Regions from separate parts of the Rhodococcus baikonurensis genome, predicted to be linked through region 3. Evidence: riboswitches for the same ligand, from Rfam matches in the RefSeq annotation. Region 3 holds a riboswitch; each other region holds the start of a gene.

Region 1 (9,847 bases), 110 kb from region 3:
CGCACGGGGAACGCCGGTCACATCGGCCACCTCGTCGTTCCAGGCTCTGCCGAACCGTGCAGCTGCGGGGGCGTCGGTTGCCTCGAGACGGTGGCCAGTGGGCCCGCCGCGGTGCGATGGGCTCGTAGCCAGGGATGGACGGGCACCACCGGCCGTCAGCTCGCCGAGAGCGCACACAGCGGGGACACGATCGCCGTGGACTCACTTCACCGCGCCGGCACGGCACTCGGTGGTGCCATCGCCTCGGCGGCCGCTCTCCTGGATGTGGACCTCGCGGTGATCGGCGGCGGTTTCGCCCAGTCGGGTACTCCGCTGTGGGAACCGATGCTCGACGCGGCTGCCCGACATGCCCGTTTGTCGTTCATTCAAGAGCTCCGGATCGTTCCCGCCGAGCTGGGTGGCGCCGGAACTCTGACCGGCGCGGGCCTGCTCTCGCTCACCGCCGTTATCTGACACGCGTTCTTCCCCGATAAATCCGCAGGGAGTCCCACTAAACGGGTGCCACCTGTTCCCAATTTCTGTAACGTGTTTTAGTGTTCTGACTCACACCGTTACGGGCATTGCACGTGACGCCTACGGGAAGGAGGTGACCGTGAGCCCAGACGCTTCCTCATCTGACGTTGCCTCGACCGCTTCTTCGACAGATGAAGCCGAGCATCACGCCCAGGTCGCCCGACCGAGCGATTCCCTCCGCGACACCGAAGACCTCCGTGAGCGCCTGGAACGGTGGATGGCCGGGAAGGTGCCGAGCGGATCCACCGTGACCGTCGCCGACGTCACCTTGCCCGCAGCCAACGGCATGTCCAGTGAAACCATTCTTTTCGACGCCACCTGGGACGGCGATCATCATCCCTTGGTCGCCCGGGTGGCGCCGACGGAATCGACCATGCCGGTGTTTCCGACGTACGACCTCGAATCCCAGTTCCGCACCATGGCTCAGGTGCGAAAGCATTCGGCGGTGCCCGTGCCTGCGGTGTACTGGTCAGAGTCCGATCCGGACGCGTTGGGTGCCCCGTTCTTCGTGATGGAACGAATCTCCGGCGACGTGCCGCCCGACGTCATGCCGTACAACTTCGGATCTTGGGTCACCGAAGCGTCCCCCGGGCAGCGAAATAGCCTCCAGCAGAACTCGGTCGGCGTCCTGGCTCAATTGCACGCCATCGACAAGCCTTGTGAGCGTTTCGACTTCCTCCGACTCCCGAATTCGGGAACGACTGCACGAGAAGCATTCACGGCGCACATCGCCGAGCAGCGCGCGTACTACGAGTGGGTGGTCTCCGACGGCGTCAGATCACCGCTCATCGAACGTGCCCTCGACTGGATCGAGGAGAACAATCCCGCGGACGATTCTCCGGCGGTGCTCTGTTGGGGCGACTCGCGCATCGGCAACGTCATGTACCAGGACTTCGCGCCGGTAGCCGTACTCGACTGGGAAATGGCAACTCTCGGCCCACGAGAGATGGATCTGGGCTGGATGGCATTCCTGCACAGGTTCTTCGAGGACATCGCCGGACTGGCCAACCTACCCGGTCTTCCCGACTTCCTTCGACTGCCGGATCTCGCGCAGACCTACGCCGAGATCACCGGCCACACCCCACACGATCTGGAGTTCTACGTTACCTACGCCGCACTGCGCCAGGCGGTGATCATGTGGCGAATCCAGGCCCGCGCCATAGCTTTCGGGCAGTCGCAGCGCCCCGAAGACCCTGACGACATGATCATGCACCGCGCTTCGCTCGCCTCGATGCTCGACGGTACCTACTGGGAGAGGTTGGCCTGACATGCTCTCACCGATGGACGACTATCCCGTTCACCAGATCGCCGAACCGATCCGTCACGTAGCCACCTCGGATCGAAACTTCTACGACCGCTACTACTTCAACTGCTACCCCACCGAATCCCCCGACGTGTTCCTCATCGTCGGACTCGGCCAGTACCCCAACCTCGGCGTCATGGACGCATTCGCAGTGCTTCGCCGCGGCGACGACCACATCGTTGCTCGCATGTCGAAGGCTCTGGGCACCGACCGTACCGACACCACCGTCGGACCTTTGCGCATCGAAGTGCTCGAAGGACTGCAGAAGCTCCGTGTCGTCCTCGAGCCGGGCAGCGACTACGATCTCTCCTTCGACATCACCTTCGATGCCACCATCCCGGCAGCGCTCGAGCCCAAGCACTTTCGCCGCCAACTCGAACGAGTCACGTTCGACACCTCACGCTTCCTGCAGACCGGAACCTGGACCGGATCGCTCACCGTCGACGGGGAGGAACTCGCGATCGACCCCACGACATGGCGGGGAAACCGCGACCGCTCGTGGGGCGTGCGACCGGTCGGAGAAGCCGAACCGCAGGGCAGACGCGCCGTCGACGGAATCCAGAACTTCTTCTGGATCTATGCGGTCATGCAGTTCGACGAGTTCACGATTTCGGTGATCATGCAGGAAGACGAACAGGGCAGGCGCATCGTCGAAGAAGCCATGCGGGTGTGGCCGGACGAAGCCAGGGACAACGAATGGCTCGGCCGGCCCGAACACGAGTTGACGTTCTGCCCCGACACCCGCGACGTCACCGGAGCGATCGTCACCTTCCACCGGCCGGGCGGTGAAGTCCTCACCGTCACCTGCGAACTGTTGCTGGCCAACTACATCGGAATCGGCACCGGCTACGGACTCGAACAGGACTGGCGTCACGGAATGTGGCAGGGCGAACTCGTCGTACAGGGACTGCGCCACAAGGTCCACGAGATCGAACCGTTCCAACGCATGTTCTCCCCCGTCGACAATCTCGCGTCCTTCACGCTCACCGAAGGCGCGAACACCCATACCGGCACCGGTCTCTTCGAGGTAGCCGCCATCGGACCGCACGAGAAATACGGATTCACCAGTTTCACCGACACCGCACAGGCAGACGACGCGTATGCCCTCGCGGCGACCGACAACACCGAGGAATGAATTGATGACTGACTACGACAAGCTCTACATCGGTGGAGCATGGGTGGCCCCGGCCACCGACCAGGTACTCGAAGTGTTCTCTCCCGCAACGGAGGAGCGCGTCGGCAGCTGTCCCATCGCAGCACCGGCAGACATCGACGCGGCCGTGTCCGCAGCCCGCGCGGCATTCGAGGGACCGTGGTCACGCACCACCCCCGCCGAGCGCGGCGCAATCCTCGCCAAGGCCGCCAAGCTGATCGAAGAGCGCAGCGCGGAGATCAACCAGCTCATCTCCAACGAGATGGGTCAGCCGCCCGCCATGGTCGGCATGATGCAGCAGACCCCGTCGATGGCGACGCTGGGCTACTACGCCGAACTGGCCGACAAGTTCGCGTGGGAAGAGAAGCGCACCGGCGCATTCGGGCAGACCAAGGTGACCCGTGAGCCCGTCGGCGTCGTCGCCGCCGTGCTGGCCTGGAACGTCCCGCTGTTCCTGGCGATCAACAAGCTGGCACCCGCACTGCTCGCCGGCTGCACCGTACTGCTCAAGCCCGCACCCGAATCCCCTCTCTCCGTCCACGTGATCGCCGAGATCTTCACCGAGGCAGGTGTTCCCGAAGGCGTCATCTCGGTACTCCCCGGCGGAGCCGAGACCGGCGAATACCTGGTCTCTCATGCGGGCATCGACAAGATCACCTTCACCGGATCCAGTGCCGTCGGCCGCAAGATCGGTGCCATCGCCGCGCAGAACCTCAAGCGCTGCTCCCTCGAACTGGGTGGCAAGTCCGCCGCGATCATCCTCGAGGACGCCGACATCGCCGCCGGAATGCCGATGCTCGTCATGTCCGGCCTGATGAACACCGGTCAGGCCTGTGTCGCTCAGACCCGAATCCTCGCTCCCCGTTCGCGTTACGACGAGGTCATCGAGGGAATGAAGACCGCGGCAGGCTTCATGACCGTCGGCGATCCGTCCGATCCCGCAGCACAACTCGGCCCGCTGATCTCCGAGAAGCAGCGCGAGCGCGTCGAGGGATACATCGCCAAGGGCAAGGAAGAAGGCGCGCGCGTCGTACTCGGTGGTGGACGTCCCGCCGGCCTGGACAAGGGCTGGTATGTCGAGCCGACGATCTTCGCCGACGTGGACAACTCGATGACCATCGCACGTGAGGAGATCTTCGGACCCGTTCTCTCGGTGATCCCGTACGACTCCGAGGACGAGGCCATCAAGATCGCCAACGATTCGGATTACGGCCTCGCCGGATCGGTGTGGACCACCGACATCGATCACGGACTCGAAGTTGCCGCGCAGATCCGCACGGGTACCTACGCGATCAACTGGTACGCCTTCGATCCCGGCTCACCGTTCGGTGGTTACAAGAACTCCGGTATCGGTCGCGAGAACGGACCTGAGGGCCTCGAAGCCTTCTGCGAGACCAAGTCCGTACTCATGCCGCCCGGCTACGTGGGCTGACCCACCCGAGGCCAGCACCCTTTGCTGACAGTTGGCACCCGTTCCGACCTGCCGGAACGGGTGCCAACCCCGTGAAATGGGTGCCAACTCCCAGCGAATCCACAGATCCACCCGGTACCGTCGAAAACGAATCAGTCATCTCACAAAGGACATTCATATGCTCACCAACGCCATCAACGCTTTCCTCGCACTCTGGGGCAGCGCCTCCGTCGGCAGCAGTGGATACCAGATCCCGCCGGGAACCCTTCCGTTCGGTTCCTGAGACAGGACAACAGAACCCGCTGAGCGCACGTCGCGCTCAGCGGGTTCTTTGCTCTCACCGACTCTGCATCTATCGGTCCAGAACGTGATCCACCAAGTGATCCTCGTGACCGGACACCAACGCGTCGGCGTCTCCGGCGTTCACATGACCGAACCACGTACCACCAGGGTTCGCGATCACCAACGGCCCAAGGTTGCACGGGCTCAGACAACCCGTTCCCGTCACCTTTGCCGACGTTCCTTTGGCCGCGGCGCTCATGGCCCGGTGCAACGGTCCCGCTCCGTACGCCATACAGCGCGGGCCCTTGCACACCAACAGATGAGTCTCGTGCGGTTCGATCACGGACCAGGCCGGACTGCGATACGACGCCGGACTGGCAGTGATCGGCTTTCCCGCCGAGTCGAGTTCGTCGATCACCTGCGCGGCCACTGCACCTTCCAAAGATTCCGATTCGTGTAGCGACACTTCCAGTTCGGCGTCGATCCGGGTTTCGCGCCAGTTCGCAACCGCCTTGCTTGTCCACGTGAGCAGGTACCGATCCCTCGGCACCGCAACTGGAATCAACACGACCTTGTCGACGTCATCGACATGGGCTCGATCGAGTTCCTCGTGAAGGCTCGGCGAGGAGACATCGAGGTACGCAACGCAAACGTCGACGTCGGTGCCGGCCCGAACAGCGTCGAGCATCCGTCGTGCAGCCGACTCGTCCAGGCCGCTGACAGTCGGCCGTAAGACGACAATCACCCGACGCGAGCACCGGTTGTTGCTCATGCCGACGGCGCGGTTGTCCAGTCGATGCTGCTCGACGGAGCCAGCCCGAACTCTTCGATCTTCGCGCGCAACTGTTCCGCGCCGTAGATGTTGGGGAATCCGCTGGTGAACATGGCGAGCGGAAGTACGACGAAGCGGTTCTGCTTGACGGCGTCGAGGTCGCGTAGGCCTTCTCGGCTCTTGATCGCGTCGATCTTCCCCTGTACTTCGTCAGCGCTCTTCTTGTAGTCCATGATCACGATGACGTCGGGTTCGGACTTCGCTACGGTCTCCCAGCTCGCTTTGAACCAGGTGTTGTCGACATCGGCGAACACGTTGGTTCCTCCGGCCGCGTCGATGATTCCGTTGGGGGCTCCGTTGCCTCCACTGGTGTACAGATCTTCTTCACCGCTGTCGTAGATCAGTACCTTCGGCTTGTCGGCGGCATCCGGCGCCGACTCCAGACGCGCCAAACGCGAATCCAATTCGGTCTGAGCCTGGGCGGCGGTGTCCTCGGTTCCGAACAGCTTTCCGTAATTGGTCACGTCCGCACGGAGAGCATCCCACGGCCCCATCGTTCCGAGCGCGGAATCCGCGGCGGCGCTCTGCCGACAACTGTCGGAGATGACATATGCATCGATATTGTTGCTCTGCAGTGATTCCGGCGTCACGCCGGAGGCGCCCTTGAACAAGCCGCTGTAGGACCCGACCACCAGGTCCGCCTGCTTACCCAGAATCGTCTCCATCGTGATCGTTCCGTCCAGGTGTGGAACGTCGGCGATACCGGGACCGAACATCGAGTCCATGACCGCGTCGTTGTTCGTGTTCAACACGACGGCAGCGAGGCGATCCAGACCGCCGACTCGGAGAATGGTGCCGATATTGGCCGCATTGCTTGTCGCAACAACTTTTTCGATCGGACGTTGGAAAGTGCTTTCCGTTCCGCAGTTCTCCAGCGTGACCGAAGTCTTGTCCGCGGAGTCGTCGACGGGCGCGGTTGCCGAGCATCCGGACACGGCCAACAACGCTGTTGCGGCTGCGACCGCACCGAACGACGCTCGGGTCTTGACGTGTATCAAAGTGCACTCTCCGAAAATGTGTGTTGTGGTTGAGGATTTCGTGATTCGAATACGAGGTGTGAACGGCCGGTAACCGGGTTCACGAGCGCGAATGTCTCGACGCCGAAAACAGTTGCCACGACCGAGGTCGTGAGTACGTCGGAGGGATGGCCGAACGCGTGGCCCACGCCATCCGCGAGAACGAGCACCCGATCACACACTGCTGCAGCCAAATCGAGGTCGTGCAGTGCCATGATCACCGTCCGGTCCAGCGACCGGACCAGATCGAGCAGTTCGAGTTGGTGCCGGATGTCGAGATGATTGGTCGGCTCGTCGAGGATGAGCACGCCGGCGTCCTGCGCGAGTCCCCGGGCGAGAAACACCCGCCGACGCTCCCCACCGGACAGCGTGTCCATGGAAGAGAACCGGTGCTCGATCATTCCGACCTCGCCCAGAGCACGATCGACGACGGCCTTCTCGTCCTTGCCGCCGACACTCCAGGGCTTTGCATGTGGTGTGCGGCCCAGAGTCACGTACTCGTGCACCAACAAATCGGCGGGACTCTGCTCTTCCTGCGCCACAAAGGAAATGGCTTTGGCCCGCGAACGCGCGGACATCGTGTGGACCGACTCGTCGCCGACGCGAACGTCACCGTCGGCGATCGGCCCGAGACCGGCAAGAACCCGCAAGAACGTCGACTTGCCCGAACCGTTCGGACCAACCACGCCGACCACTGCGCCGGCGTCAGCCGCGATGTCGACGCCTTTGACGATGGTTCGACGGTCGATACGGACAACGACTCCGGACGCTGTCAGCGGCAGTGCTCGGGCGCTCACGAACTGCCACCGAATCGGTAGCGCCGACGGCCGAGAAGCAGGAGAAACAGCGGGGCGCCGATCACCCCGGTCACCACGCTCAGCGGGATCTCCGTCGGTCGCAACGAGGTCCGCGCCACGACGTCGACCCACACCAGGAACGACGCGCCGATCAGCGCTGCCGCCGGCAATACCACTCGATGTCTGGCTCCGACAAGCATGCGTGTGACGTGCGGTATGACCAAGCCTACGAAGGCAATCGCGCCGGACACTGCCACCATCGTGCCGACCAACGCTGCCAGCACTCCGAACAACACGTTTCGCAGGGTGCGGATGGGAATACCGAGCGAAGCGGCGACGTCCGGCCCGGCCGCCAGTGCGTCGAGCCAACCGTGCAGGGCGAACACCGCTGCCGTCAGCAGGACCACAACGATGACCGGCACCCACAACTTGTCCCAGGAGGCCCCGGCCAAACTTCCCAGGAGCCAGAACAATACGGACTGCGCGGCCTGGGAATCATTGGTACGCAGCACCAGAAAACTCGCGATCGCCGACAGGGCGGATGCGGTAACGGTGCCGGTCAGAACCAATCGCAGTGGAGTGATGCCGCCTTGCAGCGTCGCGATGGTGAAGACGAGAATCGCAGCTCCCAGTGCTCCGATCATCGCACCGAAGCTGAGCGCCCACACTCCCGCGCCGGCGAACAGTCCGGTGGTGATGACGGCGGTGGCACCGACACTCGCGCCGGACGACACTCCCAGCAGGTGGGGATCGGCAAGAGCGTTACGGACGAGGGTTTGCACCACCGCGCCGGCGACGGCAAGACCAGCGCCGACGGCCAGACCGAGAAGTACCCGAGGTGCTCTGATCCCCCACACGATCGCAAGTTCGGAACGCGTGACGGGTGGGCCTCCGAAGCGCGAGTGCACCACGTCCACCACAGTGGACACGGGGAGCATCTCGGATCCGAATGCCAACGCGCACACAGCAGAGAGCACGGTGACGACCAGCAGAGCGGGCAGCACGATACCCGGACTGAGCCGTCCTCGAGGCGCACCAGCCTTCGGCGAAGGCAGGTGGGTAGGTGGAGACAGAGCTCCGCCAACAGCATTCATGGTGTGACCGATCCATCCTCGTGGCATGACACAACGTCAACGAGGGTGGTATCTGGCTACGGTCGACGCATGGACGACCTCACAGTGGCGGGACCGCGCCGGAATTGCACCGACTTCCCATTACCTCGATGATGACGTCAGAACCATAACGGACCGCAGTCACCATTCGATACACCGGATCAGGATTCCGACGCGATCATCGATCTCGCCTGCCGCATGACGGCTTCGGTGCGCACGCGAAGTTCTTCGGGTGAATCCGATTCCAGCACAACCCGATGCACCTGGCCGTCCACGGCAGTCACAGTCAACCGCGACGTCAACAACGCATCGTCCGCACTGAAACCGCGGCTCTGCAAGTACTCCGAAAAACCCAGTACCAGTTGCCGATTCATTCCTTCGACCTGTTCGATGAGCTCAGGGGTCCGAGGAACCTGATCGTAGAGCAGGTGGAAGAACTCTCGCGGCTTACTGTTCACTTCGATCGCGCACTCCACCAACGACCTGACAGCCTCGTCCGGAGTGAGTTCACGCTCGACGATGTCGGCAAGGCAGACCGCAAAACGTTCCCGCGCGGCACTCACATGACGGTTCGCCAACTCCGAGAGGATCTCGTACTTATCGCCGAAATACTGGTAGAGCGAGCCCACCGAGACGCCTGCCTCGTCAGCGATCCGGTTGGTGGTCGCCGCCATGCCCTCCGACGCGAAAACGCGAGTAGCTGCCTCCAGGATCGCGTCGTAGGTAGCCCTCGAGCGCTGCTGGGAGGGCCTTTTCCGCCGAGTCGACACGGTCCTCCGATGCGAGTTGTCAGCCGCGACGCCGGTACCGAGAATTGTGTAGATGACCAGCGCCGATTACTCGAAGTTTATGCCCGACCGGTACACCGCCCACATGCCGGAGCCGACCACGACGTGGTGGGAGTGGAACGGCAACACCGTCCACGTCGCACGGGCAGTGGTTCCAGACGCGCCGGTTCGGGTTCTCGGTATCCACGGCGCCGGCGGGTACTCGGGCGCGTTGTGGCCGTTCGCCGGGATCGGCGTGAAACTCGGAGCCGAAGTCCTCTTCCCCGATCTTCCGCTGTACGGCGACACCGTCGTAGGCGATCCCGCCGGCGTCCGGTACGAGCAGTGGGTCGAACTCCTCTGTGACCTCGTCCGGGCCGAGAAAGCAGCCGACGATCGGCCGCTGGTGCTTCTGGGAGCCAGCATCGGCGGTCTGCTGGCCTACGAGGTAGCCGCGCGAACCGGTCTGGCCGACGCCGTCGTCGCTACCTGTCTGCTCGATCCCTCGAATCCGTCGGCCAGAGCTGCCGCGGCGCGGTTCGGCCCGATGGGTGTCTATGGCGCTCCCCTGATGCGCCGCACCGAACGACTGGTGGGCCGTATCCGCGTGCCCATCCGTTGGGTCGCCGACGTCGCGAACATGAGCAGCAACCGTGAACTC
Region 2 (9,847 bases), on a different contig from region 3:
GACGTGAGACGTCGCCGTACAGAATCGGCGGACGCACGCAGCGGGTACCGTACGACTGGACCCATCCGTTGGCTGTGGCGAAGAACCCGTCCAACTGCTCCGCGAAGTACTGCACCATGTCGTTGCGTTCCGGTTCGCCGTGAACGAGTACGTCGAGTTCCAATTTTTCCTGGAGTGCAACAACTTCGGCGATCTCGGCGCGCATGCGGTCGACGTACTCGGCTTCGTCGATCTCGCCCTTGCGCAGCGCCGCGCGAGCGATACGGATCTTCGACGTTTGTGGGTACGAGCCGATAGTGGTCGTGGGCAGCGGTGGCAGAGACAGCAACTCGTCCTGGGCAGCGCGGCGCTCGGCGGCGGGCGCGCGACCGGTCGCCGAGCTCAGAACGGCGTCCAGCCGGCCTCGAACGCTCGCGTCATTGAGTCTGCGATCGTCCTTGCGGGTCGACGCTGCAGCTCGTGCCAGCGCGAACTCGTCCTCCACCGACTCTCGCCCCTGCGTGAGAGCGGTTGCGAGAGTGACCACTTCCTTGACCTTCTCGGTGCCGAACGCGAGCCACGAGCGTAGGGCCTTGTCGACATCGGCTTCTGCGTCGAGAGTGTACGGAACGTGCAGCAGGGAGCACGACGTGGAGACGGCAAGAGTATCCACGCTGCCCAACAGAGCACCCAACGTGCTCAGTGCCGAATCCAGATCCGACCGCCAGATGTTTCGTCCGTCGACCACACCGGCGACGACCAGTTTGCGAGCGAGTTCGGGGACGGAGCCGATCGAATCCTGACCGGCCACCAGATCGACGGCAAATCCTTCGACACCGGTGGACGCGAGTGCGGGCAGCGCGTCACGCAGCGAACCGAAGTACGACGCCAACAGGATCGACGGCCGCTCGGTCAGTGCCGAAAGCTGTTCGTACGCAGCGCGTGCCGCTTCGATTTCCTCGTCGGTGCGATCACCTACGAGAGCCGGTTCGTCGAGCTGAACCCACTCCGCGCCGGCCTTCGCGAGCCGACCGAGTAGATCCGCGTAGAGGGGGAGCAGTTCGTCGAGCCGCGAGAGCAGAGGCTCGTCAGTGCCGACAGGCTTCGAAAGCAACAGGAAGGTGACCGGTCCGATGACGACCGGGCGGGCTGCGATGCCGTCGGAAAGTGCTTCTGCGAGTTCGGACAAGACCTTGGACGGGTCGAGTGCGAACGTGGTGGACGGCGAGATCTCCGGCACCAGGTAGTGGTAATTGGTGTCGAACCACTTCGTCATTTCGAGCGGCGCGATGGTGTCCGTCCCACGGGCAGCTGCAAAGTAGCGGTCCAACGGATCGGCGACCGATGCGACGCGATCGGGAAGTGCGCCGAGAAGAACTGCGGTGTCGAGCATTTGATCGTAGAAGGAGAAGGTGTTGACCGGGATCGAGTCGAGGCCCAGGTCACGGAGGTCGGCCAAGCCCTGCCGACGGAGGTCACGGGCGACGCTCTGCAAGGCGTCGGCGTCGATGCGCCCCGCCCAGTAGCTTTCGGTTGCCCGCTTGAGTTCTCGATGAGGACCGATGCGCGGTGAGCCCAGCACGGTCGAAGTGAATGTCGTTGTCACGGAGTTTCTCCAGATTGCCAATGCACTGATGGCCACTGCCGGCAGACGGGTACACCTCACGAGACCCCGAGCTTCGGCGGGCAGCACTGCCCGAACCACGCACGAGGTCCGATGGAGATCTACACGCCCATTCCACGAGGCGGTGGACCGTCGGGCACGGCGTGCCCGACACAGTCGGCAGGTCTTCGGACTCGCGGGCACTCGATCGAGTTGGATCGAACCTACTGGCCGTCGCTTCCCAGGCGGATGCCCAGTGCACATAAACGGCGGTCGTTCCTGCTTACCGCTGCGGGACAGTCCCGGATTTTCACCGGGTTCCCTCTCACTCCGTCAGCTTGCGCTGACGGGGCTTCGACGCCGGGAACGGTCTTCGGGGCTCCTCATGACCGTGCCGGGCGAACCAGCTGCATCGATCAGCATAAGGCCAACCCTCCCTGCGCAGTCAAGGAGAGTCGGCGAAGGGCGCTACGCGCGTGACATGTAGGAATTCGAGTCCGGTGGTACGCGCGGAAGATTCTCGGAGGAACGTAGATTCTCCGCCATTTCCACAAGCAGATCCTGCGAAGACGGTGAGAGATCGACGACCCGAGCAGTGAGGTTTCGCAGGCGCACGTTGTGCAGCTGTTCGAGAAGTGAGAGGTCTGCTTCGCCACCGGAGACGGTCGGTGGAGTGTGGTCGGACGGGGCGTAGAAGTAGTCCGGATGGACGTTGAAGAAGTGGGCGAGGGCAGCGACCACTTCGGGTGACGGGTTGGTTCGGACGCCGGTGCGTAGTTGCGACAGGTACGGCGTCGAGATGCGGCATCCGAACTCGGTCATGCCGCGAACGACCATCGCGTTGGTGACGTGAAAGTCGGCAGTCTCGAACAGCGAGTTCAAGCGATCGTTGAACTGGTTCGACATGAGACGTCCCTTCCCCCGTTACGCACAGGCTCCGTCGATTCAATTAACTGCATCATAGCCAGTTATCGAACGATTAGCTGTTTTGGATTCTCACGAAGGGGGTCCTTTGCAGGGAAAATCCCTAGGGTAGAAGGTCCCTACTTTGAGTGATCTGGACAAATCGTCATCAAGAATCGAACGGCGGACTATTTGCCGGCGAAGCGGATTCCGGCATCGCGGATCAGAGCCAGCCGTTCGACTCGGCGATTCTCACGGCTTCGGCGCGGGTCGTGGCACCCGTCTTACCCATTGCGGACGACAGGTGATTTCGAACTGTCCCTGCGGACAAGAACAGCGCCCCCGCGATGGCCGCCACGGGTGCGCCGTCGTGAGCAGCGCGCAGTACTTGGGTCTCACGCTCCGTCAGGGGCGACTCACCGCTGACGAGGCTGTCAGCCGCAAGGGTGGGATCGACGACGCGCAGTCCGGCATGAACACGCCTGACCGCGTCGGCAAGCTGCCTGGCAGGTGTGTCCTTGACGACGAACCCGCCGGCCCCCGCGTGAAGGGCTTTACGGAGAAATCCTGGGCGCCCGAACGTGGTGACGATCAGAACCCGGGTCTCGGGTGCTGCTTCGCGAAGGGCCGCTGTCGCGGCGATACCGTCCATGCCGGGCATCTCGACGTCGAGAAGCGCGACGTCCGGACGGTGCTCGAGTACGGCAGCCACCACCTCGTCACCGCGGACGACCTCGGCCACCACGGACAGATCGGATTCCAGATCGAGTAGCGCGGCCAAAGCTCCTCGCACGAGCGCCTGGTCGTCCGCCAAGAGCAGCCGTATGGTTGCTCGATCGCCCTGGTTGCTCACACTTTCTCCTGTTCGACGACCTGAAGTGCAAACCCTTGCGGTTCGGGATGAGTGATGATCACTCGTGCGCCCGACGCGCCGGCCCGCTCACGCAATCCGATCAGACCGTTGCCGGAAGACGTCGACCCGGCCCCTCGTCCGTCGTCGACGACAGATGCGCTTCTTTCGTCGACCGTGATCCGACAGTGTGTTGCTCCGCTGTGCCGAACCACGTTGGTGACACCCTCACGGATCGTCCATGCGAAGAGTTCTCGGAGGCGAGTGGGGACCATGTCGGTACTGCTCGGCACGTCGTCCTCGATACCTGCCGCACGCAATGCCTCTCGTGCACGGGCTATCTCGACGGGAAGTGAAATTCCACGAAATCCTTCGACGGCCGATCGCACGTCCGCAAGCGCGTCTCGAGAGAGTCTTTCGAGATCGTCGAGTTCGCTGCGCGCACGTTCTATGTCGACGTCCAGTAGGCGGTTGGCCAGTTCAGCTTTGATCGTGATGACGGTCAGCGAGTGCCCGAGGATGTCGTGCAGATCGCGCGCCATCCTCGTTCGCTCTTCCATGATTGCCCGCTGCTCCTGCTCTTCGCGTTCATGGAGCATGGCGAAGTTGCGGCTGATCAGGGACATGATGCCCCAGGTCGCGAATGCGGCCGCGCAGACTCCGAGGGAGAGCCCGGAGTAATTACCCCACCCGGACGAGAGGCTGACTATCTCCACGGAGGCTGCAAACACCAAGGCGAGAATGCCGCCCGCGACGGTCGGCAGCAGCGTCACCGCTGTCACCGCGAGATACGGTGCGGCTGCCAAACCCGTCGGCCCGACGCTGACGATCATCACGGCGGCCAACACGGTCAGAGCGGCCAGAGCCAGTGCAGCTTCGCGAATTTTCGGCCGAGTCATTGTCATTCGGCGCCGCTGTTGAGTTGTGGCGAACGTGTACAGGTAGAGCGCACTGAAGGTGATCGTCGCGAGAATCCCTGTCCAGCCGCGCACTTCGTCGCGCAGATTCCATCCCTCGATCAGCGGTCCGCCGAGAAATACCATCCAGACCGCCGCGAAGAGAACACCGAAACGATTCCGCCGCGGTAGCGCGACGGAATCGTTTCGGTCAGTCGTTTGCGACAACTACACACGCTCCGTATCTCGTTGGAACCGCCAGATCGCTCCGCCGGCGAAGATGGCGAACCACACCAGGATATTGACGATCCAGGTCCAGTGAATGCTATTGCCGGTCAACGGTGCGTGGGCGAGGGCATTGATGCCGAACATCGGCGTGAACTGTGCGATGGTCGCCCACACGGAACCGTCGGTGAGAGGTACGAAGAGTCCGCCGCCGAAGGCGAGCAGGGCCAGTCCGGGGCCGAGCAACTGCATGACGTTCTCACTGGGGAGCAGATACCCCATGAACAGGCCGAAGGCCGCGAAGATCGACGATCCCAGCCAGGCGATCAATGCTGTTGTGAACCAGAGCGATCCGTCCATCTGCGCAGACGTGAACGCGCCGACGACGTAGACGACAAGGATCGAGACGAGACCGAGCAGCATCGCCATGATCAGTTTGACGGCGATGTAGGCGACCGGCGTCAGTGGAGTCAGGCGCAGTTGCCGGCTCCATCCCGACGCTCGTTCGATCGAGACCATCGCTCCGCCACTCGTAGTGGCCAGCATCGCGCCGTACAGGGCCATGCTGATCATGATGTACGCGGCGACATTGCCGTGCCCGATCCCGTGGTCGTCGTCGCCTTGACCGAGCCCGAAGACGAGGAAGAAGACGACCGGCATGACGAGTGTGAAGATCATCGTGCGCCGATTGCGGGTCAGACGACGAAATTCCAGTCGCAACAGGGTCGTGTTGAATCCGCCCAGTGGTACGACGGTTCGCTCGGCTCCGTAGGTGTTCGCTTCGATTGCAGTGGTCATCACTTCTGTCCTTCGGAGTTGTTCGACGTGAGTGCGATGAATGCGTCTTCGAGGCCACGCGAGACGATTTCGAGATCGCGAGCCTGCGTGTTGGTCAGCAGAAACCGTGCAACGGCATCGGTGTCGCCCGAGTGCACGAGCAATGACTCACCACGCACCTCGACGGCGTCCGAGTTCGGTATGGCTCGGAGCAGTTCGTCGGTGATACCGGGGACTCGTGCGCGCAGGGTGCGCCCGGACGCCATCGCCTTGACCTCGGCGGTAGTCCCGTCGGCGACGACTGTGCCCTGCCGGACCAGGATGATGCGGTCGGCGTAGACATCGGCCTCTTCGAGGTAGTGCGTCGCAAAAAGCACAGTGCGACCGTGATCTGCGTCGGCGCGGATGGCGGACCAAAAGTCCCGACGCCCTTCGACGTCCATACCGGTGGTCGGCTCGTCGAGAATGAGCAATTGGGGGTTCGACAGCAACGCCATCGCAAACCGCAGGCGCTGTTGTTGTCCGCCTGAGCATTTGCTGACGAGGCGATCGGAGATGTCGAGGATTCCGGCTCGCCCCAGCACTTCGTCGACCGGACGGGATTGGGCGTACAGGCTGGCGGTCAGCTGCACGGTCTCGGCCACCGTCAGTTCTTTGAGCAGCCCGCCGGTCTGCATGACTGCAGACACGAGTCCGCGGGCGATCGCCGATCGGGGTGACATTCCGAAGACGCTCACGTCGCCCGACGTCGGTCGGGACAGTCCGAGGATCATGTCGATGGTTGTCGTCTTGCCTGCGCCGTTCGGGCCGAGGAACGCGACGATCTCGCCGGGGCGGATGCTCAGGTCGATGCCCTTGACGGCATCGACGGTTCCGAAACTCTTGCGAAGTCCGGTCAACCGGACGGCGTCGTGTGCCGATCCTTCAGGGAGTGTGTGCAGTGCCTGTGGTGAATGCCGTGCCTGTGTTGAGGTCATACATAGAATCTGCTCGCTTCGAGGACGTGAGCCCTCGTCCGTCCGTCATTCTTCTGCCATGACATTTGTCATCGGGTCGGCCGGTATCTGTTTCGGTGCACTCTGGCCGAGCCGGGCGAGGACCAACCCCGCGATGATTGCTGCGCCACCCACGGCTTGGAGTGCGGTGACGGATTCCCCGACCAGGATCCACGCGGCGACGACCGCGCACAGCACTTCGGTCAGTGCTACCAGAGATCCTATGGTCGGTCCCAGCAGCGTGATCGCGGCGATGCCGGTGAGGTAGGCGATGACAGTGCTGACCAGGACCAGGACCGCCACGGGCAGCCACACGCTCACCGAGTGTTCTGCCACGACTGCGTTCGAGGCCGAGAACTCGAGGGGGAGGATGCCGACGAGCCCGAGTGCGCCGATGACCAGTGCGCTGACGGTCAGCCCCGAAGCCGCGAGCACAACAGGCTGGAGATCGCCGTCCGCACGTTCGGAAATGACGAAATAGACTGCAAGGCATGCCGCTGCGGCCAGTCCCCACGCAACTCCGACGGCACTGATCTCTGCCGATCCGAAGACGTCGATCACCACTGCGGCGCCGATCAAGGCAACCGCCGCACCGAGAAGTGTCTGCACGCTCGGCCGCGCGCCTTTGGTGATCCACACCCATCCGATGACGATGATCGGTGCAAGGTATTCGAGGAGTAATGCGACTCCGACCGAAAGATGTTGCACAGCATTGAAGAAGCACAGTTGAACGCCGGAAATTGCGAACACTCCGTACAGCAGTACGGTTCGCGTGTGGGCGCCGACCTGTCGTAGGCGAGGCCATTGGGTGGCTACCGCGATCACCATCATCACCAGTGCGCCGCCGGCCACGCGCGCGAACACCGCGCCGCCGGGGGACCACCCTGATTCGATGAGAGATTTCGCGAACGGGCCCGAGACGCCGAACGTTGCCGCGGACAGCAGAGCGAAGATCAAACCGTTGCGAGAGTTCACGTGGGCACCTGTCAGGAGTAAAAGCGATTATGATGCTGACATTAGGTTGACAAGGCTCAGGAGTCAAAGTGCATTTTGCTGGTGACACGGAATCGGCGCTCGTCTTCGCCGCGTCGTTGGTCAACACGGCTCGCGGTGGCGAGGAACTGTTGCCGGATTCAGAGGAACTGACCAGGTTCCTCGACGCCGATCGTTGGACCGGCCGGCGGGACGGCACTCTGGAGGAATTGGCGGCGGTTCGTGCACTGCGTCCACGACTGCGAAAGTTCTGGGAAGCCACGGGAGTGGACGACGCCGTCGAGGTGGTGAACTCACTGCTTCTCGAATCGGGCGCGAGGCCGCGGCTCACCAGGCACGATGATCTCGGCTGGCATCTGCACGTCACCGCTGACGATTCGCCCCTCGTGGACCGGATGGCTGCAGAAGCGGCGATGGGTGTGCTCGATCTGATCCGAACCGACGAATTCTCGAGGTTGCGATGGTGCGAGGCTCCCGACTGCGAAGCGGTCTTCGTGGACTTGTCGCGCAATCGGTCGAAGCGATACTGCGACACCGGAAACTGTGGGAACAGGGCGCACGTCGCCGCCTATCGTGCCCGTAAATCCGGGGCGTGACCAAGCGGTGTTCGCAGGGATAGAACCAGGCTGAGCGGATACCTTGTCGGGAGCCAGGATCGGTCTAGCGTTGTGAATTCGGAACAGATTTCGCGAAGCTAGGAGGACGGTCGGTGGCCGATCGTAGGCGTCCGCTCAAGACGGTGACCGGTGTCAGCGGGGCGGTGAGCATCTACGACGCCGCGATCGATCCGTCGACTTCGACGGTCGCGTCCGCGATCGAAGTCGCAAAGACGGCCGAGGCGAACAAGATCGACGGACTGTTTGCCGCCGATCTCCTGAGCTTCGGTGCGCAGGGTGCGATCGGCGCACAGGAGCCGTTGATCTTCCTTGCCGCGCTGAGTGCGGTCACCACGCATGTGGGGCTCATCGCGACCGTCACGACGACGTTTCATCACCCGTTCAACCTCGCACGGTTGTTCGGCACCCTGGACCACGTCAGCAATGGTCGAGCCGCATGGAATGCCGTCACTTCCTCACTCGGAGAAGAGAACTACAGCGACCTGGACCTGCCGAGCCCGGAGGAGCGCTACGCCCGAGCGGCCGAATCGCTCGAAGTCGTCAACGCGCTCTTCGACAGCTGGAAGACCGGCGCCTTGATTCAAGGAGAGGGCTCTGCGGTGCTCGATCCGTCGAGGGTGGTCCCCATCGAGCACCGAGGTAAGTACTTCACCGTGCAGGGACCGTTGAACATACCCTCCCTGCCGCAGCGTCGCCCGGTCCAATTCCAGGCAGGTCAGTCTGCTGGAGGTATCGAACTGGGCGCTCGCTTCGCGGAGGTCGTATTCACCTCTCTCGCAACCTTCGAGGACGCGGTCACCTACACGAAGACGATCCGCGCCCGGGCGGCAGAGTTGGGGCGCGGAGACGAACTACCGCTGATATTCAGCTCGTTCCACGCAACGTACGGCGCCACCGAAGCCGAAGTCGAACGATTGGTCAGAGAGGCCGAGGAATCGACGGACTTCGACGCCGGACGCACCAGGCTTGCCGACATGTTCGGCGGTGACGTGGATTTCTCGGAATTGCCGCTCGACCGGCCGATCCCGGAGTCGTTGTTACCGGACCCGTCGTCGGTGAATCGACGACGGGGCCGGGTCGAGATCTTCGGCAAGCTCGCGTCACAGGGAAAGACATTGCGTGAGTTGATCATCGCGTCCAAGGATACGGGCCACTGGGCAGCGGCAGGCACCCCGGAACAGCTCGCGGACGCAATCGAGGAACGATACGACGCAGGTGTCCTCGACGTCATCACGCTCGGTGACCTTGCGGATCCGCGTACACGCGATTTCGTCACGAGCGGACTGCTGCCGGAACTGCGCAAGCGCGCAATCGTGGGATCCGACTACGTCGGAGGTACCTTCCGTGAGAACCTCGAATTGCCTCCGCTGCCACCAGTTTCCGGCGCCTAGTTGTTGGAGGCGAGTGAGCGCATGAAGAACATGAGGTTGGCCGGTCGTTCCGCGAGGCGACGCATGAAGTAGCCGTACCACTGGCTGCCGTAAGGAACGTAGACCCGCAGGTGATTGCCTTCGGCTACCAATCTGCGTTGTTCGCCGTCGCGGATGCCGTAGAGCATCTGAAACTCGAAATCCTCGGCTGTCCGTTCGGTCAATGTGGCGAGTTCGAGGGCGGCGTCGATCATGGTGGGATCGTGGGAGGCGACCATCGGGTACCCGTCACCTTCCATCAAGACCTTCAGGCAACGCATGTACGACGCGTCGACTTCGCCGGGCTTTTGGAACGCGACGCCGGCCGGTTCCTTGTATGCACCCTTGCACAGCCGAATTCGTGAACCTGATCCGGAGAAGTGCCGGCAGTCGGCCTCGGTGCGGTGCAGATACGCCTGCAGGACCGTACCGAGCGTCGGGAAGTCACGGCGCAACTCCTCGACGATGGACAGTGTCGAGTCGGTGGTGGTGTGATCCTCCGCGTCGACGGTGACCCATGCGCCCACTTCGTTTGCCGCTGTGACGATTCGGTGTGCATTCGCCAGGGCGATCTTCTCGCCGTCACCGGGAAGTGCCTGC
Region 3 (9,847 bases):
ACGTAGTCGTCGAACAGTTGCCAGACCGTACCCGACTCCCGGAAACCTGCTTGCGCGAGCGCCGCCAATTGGAAATCGACGGCGGTGGGCGCGGTGGCGTCGCGACCGGCGAATCTGCGCTCACGCTCGTCGGTCAGTGCCCCGATCCCGGGGGTGGCCCGCAACTCGTCCCACCAGCTGTCCCACTCGGGAGCCCCGGCAGCAAAAGCGGAGCGTTGTGTCTGCTCGTCGTGCGCCTTCGCCCACCGTCCGATGACAGGGGAGCGACCGTCGAAGCGAAAGTGATCACCGTTGAGCAGAACGCCGTCGGGGCTCAGCAGTTCGCGGCACTGCCGGTACACCTCGACGAGCTGCTGCGGTTGCAACCAGTGCAGCGCGGTCGTCGACACGATCGCCTGAACCGGCGCAGTCACCGAAGTCGGCCAATCGGTACTCAGCAGGTCTGCGTCGACCAGCTGCATTCGGTCGCCGAAACGAGTCGACGACTGGCGGGCGACTTCCAGCAACATCGGGTCGTAGTCGATCCCCACAACGCTCGCGTGCCCGAACTTCTCGAGGATCCGGACGCTCAACGAACCAGGTCCGCAGGCCAGGTCGACGACTGTGAACGGAGCGTGCGCGTACTGCAATTCGAGAACGTCGAGAATCACGTCGAAGCGCTTCTCGCGATCGGCGATGTATGCCGCCTGCTGGTCGTCCCATTGACGCACCAGTTCGCTGACTTCCGTGGACATCTAGACCACGCCCAACCGGCGCAGGCCGTCGGAGAGTTGTTCGATGCCACCGACGTTGCGGATCGAGGGATCCATCGTCGTGCCTTCGAGGATGATGTATCGCTTGTTCTTCACTGCGGTGAGCTTGCTGGCTACCGGGTCCGATTCGAGGAACGCGATCTTGGCCGCCGCACTGTCGCCGTCTCCGCCGCGGTCGAGATCAGCGAGCACCAGCACGGTGGGGTCCCGGTCGAGCACACTCTCCCAACCGATTTCGGGCCAGTACTGCTTGTTGTCGTCGAAGGCGTTCTTTGCGCCCACCGCGTCGGTCATGATTCCCGGTGCGCCGCAGCACCCGGCGAAGTACGGGGTCTTCGTGGCGGCGTACCACCACGCCAGTGTCACATTCTCGGCTCCCAGTGACGCCGTGGCGGTGGCCGCGCGATCCTTCAAACTCTCGGTCAGCTCGGCACCTTTGTCCTTGACATCGAACAGTGTTGCCACGTCCCCGATTTCGTCATACAGGTCGTCGAGTGTGAGAGCCTTGTTCTGCTCTGCGTCCTGGCCGGTGCACTCACTGGGTGACTGATATGTCGCGACACCGAGGTCAGTGAACTTGGTTCGGTCGGCGATGCCCTCCGAAGTGAACGTGTAATTGAAAGTCGTGTAAACCATGTCCGGTTCGCGTTCGAGGACACTCTCGAATGACGGGAACTCGGTGTCGAAGGCCTGGACCTGACCGCGCGCCTCACGCAGTTCGGGGAGGACATCGTCATCGCTCATGGCGTAGCCGGCCATCCGGTCCTGCACTCCCAGCGCGAACAGCATCTCGGCGGCAGGCTGATTTACCGCGATCGCTCGTTCGATCGGTCGCTCCACCGTGACGTCTCGGCCACAGTTCTGAACAGTGGCGCCGGATTGTTCGAAAGAGTTGGATTGTTCGGCAGCACTGTCTTCGGAGGAACAGGCAACCAACGATGCACCCAACAGAGCCGCGACGGCAGCGGCGGATACGCGAAGTGTGGACAGACGCATGGAATCTCGTTCTCGCAGGGGCTCGTTCGCGGAGCCCGTTACCGTGTGAACAGGCGCCTGTTGGCCCCTGCTGCCAGCCGGTATTCGGACTCGAGATCACTCCACCCGAGCGCCTTCCCAGATTCTCATCCAGTGGCGTAAGCCCGGGCGGTCACCCTCACCGCTGCGCGTCAGTTCCGGATTCACACCGGATTCCCTGACCCCCTGTGTGGAGGTCTGCTGGCACAGAGGAACTTATCACCGCAGTGCACAACCGGTCAGGTCGGCCGGTGAGGGCGATCAGATCTCGATCGCCAGGTCGTCGATGTCGGTCAGGGTTCCACCGTCGGCGAGGATGCGCTCGTAGTTCTCGCGCCGGCGGAGGTCGATTTCGGTGTTGCTGACGCCGTGCTTCCAGTATCCGAATATCGCGACGTCGTCTTTGTCGAGTCCGACGGTCGATCGAAAGTGCTTCCGGATTGAGCGCATCTCGTTGCGTTCACCGGCTCCCCACACGACGTAACTCTCGGGATCGGCGAGCTCGCGTGCTCGTGCTGTCAGAGGGCCGTCGGACTCGGCGGGATCGGCGCTCACGCGATGAAGTTCCAGGCCGGGGAGGGTGGGAAGTTCGTCGAATGCGACCTCGTCATCTGTTGTGACCCAGCCGATTCCGACCACGTCGGTAGGTAGCTGCTCGATGATCGAGTACAGCGCAGGTATTGCGGTGCCGTCCAGAAAAAGTGCGATCCGTCGACCTGGAACGTCGGGGACCAAGAAGTGTGGTCGCGGACCGGTGAGACCGAAGGTGTCACCGATGGTCAACGCCGCTGCCCACCTCATCATCGGGCTGGTCTGTCCGTGCAGGACCACGTCGATGACGATCGATCCGGTGGCGGAATCGTAGGAACGCACCGTGTACACGCGCGAAGCGTCGTCGAAGGAAGGCCCGAGATTCATGCGTACGGTGACGTTCGGGCGTGACCAGGCCGGATCGTCGGTCGACTCCGTCAAACGGGCCGTGATCCGCAGCAGATGGTCGCTCGGTCGCTCCAGTGCTTCTACGACCGCGCGAACGTCGTTGAGTCCGCGATTGTGGTCAGCGGTGCGTAGGACGGTCGTCGGGGGAGTTGTTGTGCTCGTGGCGTCTGCATGTGTCATCGACTGTGCTCCTGGATCGGGTTTTCGAGATGCGATCAGGTTAGTACTGCCTAAGTCGACAGATTTGTCCAGAAGTGACATCTGATTACCTGAATGAACTGGCGCAGCGAACAACGCGTTTGAGCGATTTGTACTCGCACTGCTACCGTGCTCGTGATGTCCATACGCCGCTGTTCTCTCGCTTCCGGCCGTGCACTGCGCACGGCCCGATTCGGCGTAGCGACTTTCCGACGGGGGCGTAAGGCGATCGACCGCCGCCCCTCCGGTCTCGTCTGGATCGAAAGAACATTGGCCGTACCGGCCGGATCCGTCTGACATTCGCCACTGCGGCGGGCATCGCCTTGCCGTGACTTCGCAGCACCACACCTGTTGCCGTGCTGCGCTTTTCCCGTACCGAAGTTCTGTGTCGGGTGGTTGTGTGTCGGCGCCGCCGAGCCTGGATTACCAACCAACTCGTTTTCGTGAAAGGTACTCAGCAATGAATCGTTTCGAAGGTCGTCGTATTCTCGTCACCGGCGCAGGATCTGGAATCGGGCAGGCCACCGCGCTGCGGTTGCTCGCCGAAGGTGGCCGTGTGGTCGCTGTCGACATCTCCGAGAAGGGTCTGGCAGACACCCGGAAGTCGGCTGAACATGCCTCGACGGAGGGTCGTCTCGACACCGTCGTCGTCGATATCGGAGACGAGAATTCCGTGATCGATGTTGTGGGTCAGGCGATTTCGAACCTCGGCGGATTGGATGTACTGGTCAACGCCGCCGGGATACTGCGAGGCGGGCACACCCACGAGACCTCACTGGACTTGTGGAATCAGGTGATCTCCGTGAACTTGACCGGCACCTTCCTCGTCACTCGTCAGGCACTGCCAGCTCTCCTGGCCACGGGCAACGCAGTAGTGGTGAATTTCAGCTCCACCTCCGCAGCCTTCGCGCACCCGTACATGGCCGCATATGCGGCAAGTAAGGGAGGAATCCAGTCCTTCACTCACGCACTGGCTCTCGAATACGGCAAGCAAGGTCTGCGCGCCGTCGCGGTAGCTCCGGGCAGTGTGAAGAGCGGGATCACCGACACAACGGCGTCGTATCTGCCGGAGGACACCGACTGGTCGCTCTTCGGCAAGCTGTCGCCGATTCTGAGCACTGATCTGGAGTCCGGCGGCGCCCCCATGGCGGGGCCGGAAAGTGTTGCGGGAGTTATCGCGATGCTGGCTTCCGAGGATGGTGCTTTCATCACCGGCACGGAGATCCGGGTCGACGGCGGCACACACGCCTGATTCTGCGTCCGTCTGACGGCCTGCCCCAGGGCAGGCCGTCAGACGCGAGCCGTCATTCTCGCGAGCGAGTGATAGCGGGGACGACGTAGGACTGATCGAGTACGGCGGGCGAAGGCTCGTACATTCTCAGGACCGGTCGGAAGTCTCCGGGCGGGGAGGGGAGCCAGTTCGCTTTCGCTGTGGCATCTTTCGGCTCCTCGTGGCTGATCGTGATCGTCAACGCACCGTCGGGGTCGTGGACGACACCTGGAGTGCGGTCGCCGATCGAGTATCGGTCGACCGGGTTTGCCACGAGGAAGAAGTCGGGCACCGAGTACATCGTCAACGACCAGAACGCGCTCACCGGTGGAGTGGGGTCGAGTCTGATTGTGTAGGTGCGGTTTCCGTTCAGTTGCTCTCTCTGATCGTCGACGTAGGTCATGATGTACGCCGCTTCGTAGGGATGGTTGCCCCAGAGCCCGCCCTTGGCCGCCGCGGCACGTTCGACGATGCGCAACCTGGGATCGGCGATTTTGAATTGTGGATCGTCGATTGCGCCGACCTCGAAGTAATCGAGGTTGTAGTCGAAAGCGTGGAAGGTGAGTTTCCATCCGTTGACTTCGGGACTGGAGCCTTTGGTGAGGGCCTCGAGCAAGTTCTTCTCACCGATCCTCAATCCGTCGGCGAGTGCGGCTGCCTCGTCGTCAGACAGCGAGTCGGCAGACGGCGAGGTGTAGGGCGAGGGCCCGCGCTCGTTGATTCCGATCGCCGAGAACGAATCCTGCAGCTCTCGGTCGCGCGGTGCAGGCGCAAAGGCCTGCGACCAGATGCGGAGTTTCTCGAGGAACAGGAGGTCCTGGCTGACTTCGGAGTCGGGGACCGGGAGACCTGCCGGCGCCCCGGCGGAGTCGACGACGGTCAGGGTGGTGGCGTCCTGCAAGGCGTGCACGGCGGGGAGGTCGTCGTCGCCACCGCACGCCCACCGGCCGACGATCGATGCAACAGTCGTGGGAAATCTGATCACCGTGGTCTGGGCCGCCGGGGTTCCGGTCCAGGTGGGCGGGACGAGAAGGAAGTCTCCGCTCTTGGTGCCGGTGGCACGGTGCCCGACGTAAGCGAAATTGTTCGTCCAGGCGTCGACGAATTGGAGGACGTAGTAACGGCCATCGGTATCGGGGACGTGCAGCGCGACGGGGCCGACCGAGAGGTCGATCTGCGCCATCGAGTACACGGTGTCGTTGTTGATCGTGACGAAGGTGTCGGCCGGGCCGGCGAGCGTGCGGGCGTGGCTGAAGGTGTTGAAAGGTGCGGCCGGGTTTGCCCCGACACCGTCGTGAACGTACCGATTGACCTGGTCGAGATTGAAAACGAGGGGAAATCCGTAGATGTACGCCTGAGCTGCAAGCTCGGTGCGGGTGGTGCTGGTCATCGGTGCCCTCTCGTCGTTCACGTCGGTTCGAGGTCCACCTTGCGGGAACCCTGTCGTCGCGGCATCACCCGCAAGGGGTGACGGCGGGGAGGGAGTGGACATGTCGGATCAGGAGAAAGCGGCGTTGACAGCGACCGCAGACGAATGGAACGTCGCGATGTGCTCGAACGACGCCGAACGGATCGGCGACTTCATGACCGACGACTGGGTCATCGTTTCGGAATCGGGGGTCTCGACCAAAGCGGAGTTTCTGGCCTTCGTGGCCTCAGGCGACCTGACTCATTCGGCGATGGACCGTGTCGGGAACGCTCGCGTGCGCTTCTTCGGTGACGTTGCACTGTTCACCACACGGATCACCAATACTGCGCACTACGACGGCAGGCAGTACGACGCCGACGAGTGGACCACCGACGTGTTCGCCCGGCGAGAAGGTCGCTGGCGCTGCGTGTTGAGCCACATCACGCCGGCGGTCGAGGCGAAGATCGAGGACGCGGAACCGTGAACGAGAATGCGAAGAAACGCTGATGTTTTAACGTCGAGACTATTGGGTAGTAATACGAGTTCAGTATTTACGACGTCAATTATCGGATTTATAGAATGTGATGTTTTTGTAGTAGCGTCAGATGAGTAGATCATTTTTATACGCATACCGGATGAGGTTCTCACATGATTGTTCTCGGCATTATTCTGGCGTTGATCGGCTTCTTCACGGGGTTGAGTATTCTGACCACCGTCGGCATCATCTTGGTCGTCGTAGGTGCAGTTTTGTCCATCCTCGGTGCTACCGGGCGTGCAGTGGGCGGACGAAAAGTCTGGTATTGATCGATACTGGGCGAGTAGCTGAGAAGGCGGTACTTGGTCTCTTCGGAGATCGAGTACCGCTTTTTCGTTCTTCAATAGCTTTTCGGTGTCTCTACCCGATATCATCACTCTGTTCGGCGTCGGGTAAACATGAAGCATGCTTTCTCGAGATCATGACGAAGAGAAATCTGCCGAGAGATTCAGATTCCCTCGCAGATGGAATCAAGTTGACGAATCACGTCGCGGTTTGGTGTTGGCGTGGGTGGCCTTCACGCTGACGTTCGGCGGAGCACGTCTGGTGACGTGGTTGATCCAGATCGACACCAGGGATGTCGGCGACATCAGTGCCGGCGGCACTCATCTGCACCACTACTTGTGGGGAATTCTCCTGTTGGCGGGGGTGGCGATCTTCGGACTCGTCGACCGAAGCCCTCGCGCACGAACATGGATGGGCATCGCGTTGGGCATTGCGCTCGGACTCATCGTCGACGAGGCCGCGTTACTGATCACTCTCGACGACGTCTACTGGCAGAGTGACGGCTGGCCGAGCATCGCCATCGCTGTGTCGATCATCGGAGTTGTGGGAACCGGGCTCGCGCTGACACGAAGTGGAGCGGAGAAGCCTCGAGGTTGATCCGACTACGGCACGGGTACTCACCCTCGAGCCGGGAAGTCGCGCGGATCGTGAGGTGGCTTGGATGGATCCCAATTCCGCGGACACGTCACCCGACCCCGAAAGCGAAGTCCAAGCTCCGGATCCGATGGCGGTGGCCGAACGCGAAGCCGCCGCATTGGCGACGCCCGTCCGGCCGCTGGGTGAACCCGGACCGAGGTTCGATCGTCGTTCACCGTTCTTCATCGGTCTGACCGCCGCTGCCGGAGTTGCCGTGACTTACGCGGTGATCGAAGTGCTGCTTGCGGCGCGAGGCATGCTGATCCTGATCGTGGTGGCCCTGTTTCTCGCGGTGGGCATAGAACCGGTGATCGTCTGGCTGGAGCGGAGAAATTTCCGACGCTGGATCGCGGTCACCGTGGTGCTTTTCGGGATTGCCGTGATGTTGGCGCTGTTTCTCGTTGCTGCGATCACCCCGCTGGTCGAGCAGGGGCGTCAGTTCGCATCGCACGCTCCAGAACTTCTGACGCACATTCGGGACCGGTATCCCATCGTCAGCGACCTCGACGAGAAGTATCACCTCGAGCAGCACCTCACCACGCAACTGGACGGTTCGGGTTCTGCGCTCGCAACGGGTTTGCTCGGTGCCGGGCGGGCGGTGTTCAGCGCAGTCGCCGACGCCGGAATCGTTGCTGTACTGACCACGTACTTCTTGATCGACTATCCACGAATCCGCACGAATCTGTATCGGTTGGTGCCACATTCGCGGCGGCCACGAGCAATCGCCATCGGTGATCAGATACTGGCAGGCGTGGGTGGGTACGTCCTCGGCAATGTTCTGATCTCCGTGATCACCGCAGGATGTACCTTCGCATGGTTGTTGATCTTCGACGTGCCGTACCCGTTGATACTGGCGCTGCTGGTCGCCCTGCTCGATCTGATCCCGATAGTCGGTTCCACGATCGCAGGGGTCATCGTCGCCTTGGTATCCCTGACAGTCTCTGTCCCAACGGCATTGGCGACAGTTGCGTTCTTCATCGCGTTGCGCCTGCTCGAGGACTACCTGCTTGTTCCGAAGATCATCGGGAAGACAGTGGCGGTCCCGGCACTGGTGACCGTTGTCGCGGTTCTGTTGGGCGGAGCGCTGCTCGGTATTGTCGGTGCGTTGCTGGCGATTCCGGTTGCTGCGGCCCTGCTGCTGCTCGCAAGAGAAACACTCTTCCCCCGCCTCGACGCTTCTTGACCGGCCTCTATCGGGCGCTTCGCGCGCGACGCCGCGAACCAGGATTCGGCTTGGGGCACATCCGAGTCGGGATGGTTTCCCCTTCGTCGGTGATACGGAATACCGATACTTTCTCGCTGCACCCGTGATTCAGATCGACCGCGTATGCGATTGCGGCGCGATCCGAGACGAAATCTTCCATCACCGTTGTACCGTCCGGTAGTTCGATTCTGTAGTTTTCCATGACTTACACAACCTTCTTTCGCTAAGACGATCCTACCCGGCCCGCGAAGTGGCAAACCCGTGGAACATAACGTGCGACAGTCGACTTCGCGGCGCGCCGGTGCAATGTTTCGGCAGTTCGCCTGCGGGGTAGTGAGAGTCGGTCAGCCCGCTCAGGCGGTACGAAATCGAACCATGGAGGATCCGCGCAATGAGCGCAGTATCGAAAGCGATGTACAAGCCACTCTCACTGGCGACGAGCGTCCTCGGCGGCATTTTGGCCGGCGCCGTCTTCCAGCAGGTGTGGAAGCGCATCGGTGACGACAAGAATGCGCCCGAGCCGAAGGACTTGAGCAGGTCGAGCAAGGAAGTCCTGATCGCCGCAGCCCTACAGGGGGCCATATTCGCTGTTGTGCGAGCCGCAGTCGATCGTGCGGGGGCAAAGGGCTACCAGGCGCTGGCTCACGAAGATCCCCGGTAGGAGCGTCCGGTTCGGTTCGAGTTCAGTCGACGACGGCCGCGATTGCCTCGATCTCGACCAACTGATCGTCGTAGCCGAGAACGGTCACGCCCATCAGAGTGCTCGGGGCGTCATGATCGCCGAACGCGTCGCGGACTACCTCCCACGCCGCAACGAGGTCTTCTTGACTGCTCGACGCCACCAGAACGCGGGTGTTGATCACATCGGTGATCGACGCGCCGGCGTCCGAGAGAGCTGTTCTCAGGTTGTCGACGGCCTTGGCTGCTTGCCCCGCGTAATCGCCGACGGCGGCAGTAGAGCCGTCCTCGTTCAACGGGCAAGATCCTGCGAGGAAGATCAGTCTGGCTTCGGTGGGAGCCGTTGCTGCATAAGCATATTCAGCGACCGAAGAGAGCGATGTGGAACGGATCAGAGTTACCGACTTCGACATAGTTTCCCCAAGGAATAGTAAAGTTTTGCAGCCAGTCTTTCACAGCGCACCTGGGGTAGCCAATTCGTTATCGGACCCGTCCATCCGGGCTGCGGCTACGAATGCCTGTCAATGAGCCGAGAAGAAGAGCACACAGCACCAGTCGACGAGTGGCTGACGACCAAACAGGTTGCGGCACTGTTCCACGTCGACCGGACGACGGTATCGAGATGGGCGAGGGAGGGCAAAGTCGGAACGCTGAGAACGCTTGGCGGACATCGGAGATACCGACGGTCGGAGATCGAGAAGTTGTTGCGTAACCGCTCGACGACACTCGATCCGACGTGACTCCGGCGTGAAGCAGACAGGTCGCCGAGCACGATGAGGGCTCGGCGACCTATCTGGTCAGCAGGAACTGATTACGCCTTGGGGACGCGGATGATGAGTGCGTCGCCTTGTCCGCCGCCGCCGCAGAGTGCGGCTGCGCCGATGCCGCCGCCGCGGCGTTGCAGTTCGAGGGCGAGGTGCAGGGCGAT

Evidence for each region. Region 3 has a riboswitch for cobalamin ahead of ABWI03_RS10875 (ABC transporter substrate-binding protein). Riboswitches for the same ligand answer to the same signal wherever they lie in the genome.
Region 1: linked by a shared signal. The riboswitch ahead of ABWI03_RS11385 (FecCD family ABC transporter permease) and the one ahead of ABWI03_RS10875 (ABC transporter substrate-binding protein) in region 3 are both predicted to bind cobalamin.
Region 2: linked by a shared signal. The riboswitch ahead of metE (5-methyltetrahydropteroyltriglutamate--homocysteine S-methyltransferase) and the one ahead of ABWI03_RS10875 (ABC transporter substrate-binding protein) in region 3 are both predicted to bind cobalamin.

Annotation. Positions count from the first base shown of each region.
Region 1 covers NZ_JBEUOQ010000004.1:109,938-119,784, forward strand. Annotated here, with positions in the region: gene ABWI03_RS11350 (ROK family protein) at 1-453, shown strand, start outside; gene ABWI03_RS11355 (phosphotransferase family protein) at 593-1,780, shown strand; gene ABWI03_RS11360 (Rv3169 family protein) at 1,782-2,951, shown strand; gene ABWI03_RS11365 (aldehyde dehydrogenase) at 2,956-4,401, shown strand; gene ABWI03_RS11370 ((2Fe-2S) ferredoxin domain-containing protein) at 4,733-5,434, opposite strand; gene ABWI03_RS11375 (ABC transporter substrate-binding protein) at 5,431-6,492, opposite strand; gene ABWI03_RS11380 (ABC transporter ATP-binding protein) at 6,489-7,307, opposite strand; gene ABWI03_RS11385 (FecCD family ABC transporter permease) at 7,304-8,311, opposite strand; cobalamin riboswitch at 8,429-8,564, opposite strand; gene ABWI03_RS34185 (TetR/AcrR family transcriptional regulator) at 8,581-9,189, opposite strand; gene ABWI03_RS11400 (alpha/beta hydrolase) at 9,242-9,847, shown strand, end outside.
Region 2 covers NZ_JBEUOQ010000002.1:32,917-42,763, forward strand. Annotated here, with positions in the region: gene metE (5-methyltetrahydropteroyltriglutamate--homocysteine S-methyltransferase) at 1-1,585, opposite strand, end outside; cobalamin riboswitch at 1,745-1,953, opposite strand; gene ABWI03_RS04310 (helix-turn-helix domain-containing protein) at 2,051-2,488, opposite strand; gene ABWI03_RS04315 (response regulator transcription factor) at 2,709-3,338, opposite strand; gene ABWI03_RS04320 (sensor histidine kinase) at 3,335-4,459, opposite strand; gene ABWI03_RS04325 (ABC transporter permease) at 4,460-5,254, opposite strand; gene ABWI03_RS04330 (ABC transporter ATP-binding protein) at 5,254-6,210, opposite strand; gene ABWI03_RS04335 (EamA family transporter) at 6,256-7,203, opposite strand; gene ABWI03_RS04340 (CGNR zinc finger domain-containing protein) at 7,272-7,817, shown strand; gene ABWI03_RS04345 (NtaA/DmoA family FMN-dependent monooxygenase) at 7,931-9,229, shown strand; gene ABWI03_RS04350 (proline dehydrogenase family protein) at 9,226-9,847, opposite strand, start outside.
Region 3 covers NZ_JBEUOQ010000004.1:637-10,483, reverse strand. Annotated here, with positions in the region: gene ABWI03_RS10880 (class I SAM-dependent methyltransferase) at 1-734, opposite strand, end outside; gene ABWI03_RS10875 (ABC transporter substrate-binding protein) at 735-1,748, opposite strand; cobalamin riboswitch at 1,807-1,987, opposite strand; gene ABWI03_RS10870 (siderophore-interacting protein) at 2,028-2,885, opposite strand; gene ABWI03_RS10865 (SDR family NAD(P)-dependent oxidoreductase) at 3,364-4,155, shown strand; gene ABWI03_RS10860 (DUF1254 domain-containing protein) at 4,208-5,563, opposite strand; gene ABWI03_RS10855 (nuclear transport factor 2 family protein) at 5,664-6,065, shown strand; gene ABWI03_RS10850 (DUF6131 family protein) at 6,230-6,385, shown strand; gene ABWI03_RS10845 (hypothetical protein) at 6,522-6,998, shown strand; gene ABWI03_RS10840 (AI-2E family transporter) at 7,063-8,220, shown strand; gene ABWI03_RS10835 (hypothetical protein) at 8,228-8,443, opposite strand; gene ABWI03_RS10830 (DUF4235 domain-containing protein) at 8,633-8,902, shown strand; gene ABWI03_RS10825 (RidA family protein) at 8,925-9,332, opposite strand; gene ABWI03_RS10820 (BldC family transcriptional regulator) at 9,444-9,659, shown strand; partial or broken gene ABWI03_RS10815 (acetyl-CoA C-acyltransferase) at 9,731-9,847, opposite strand, start outside.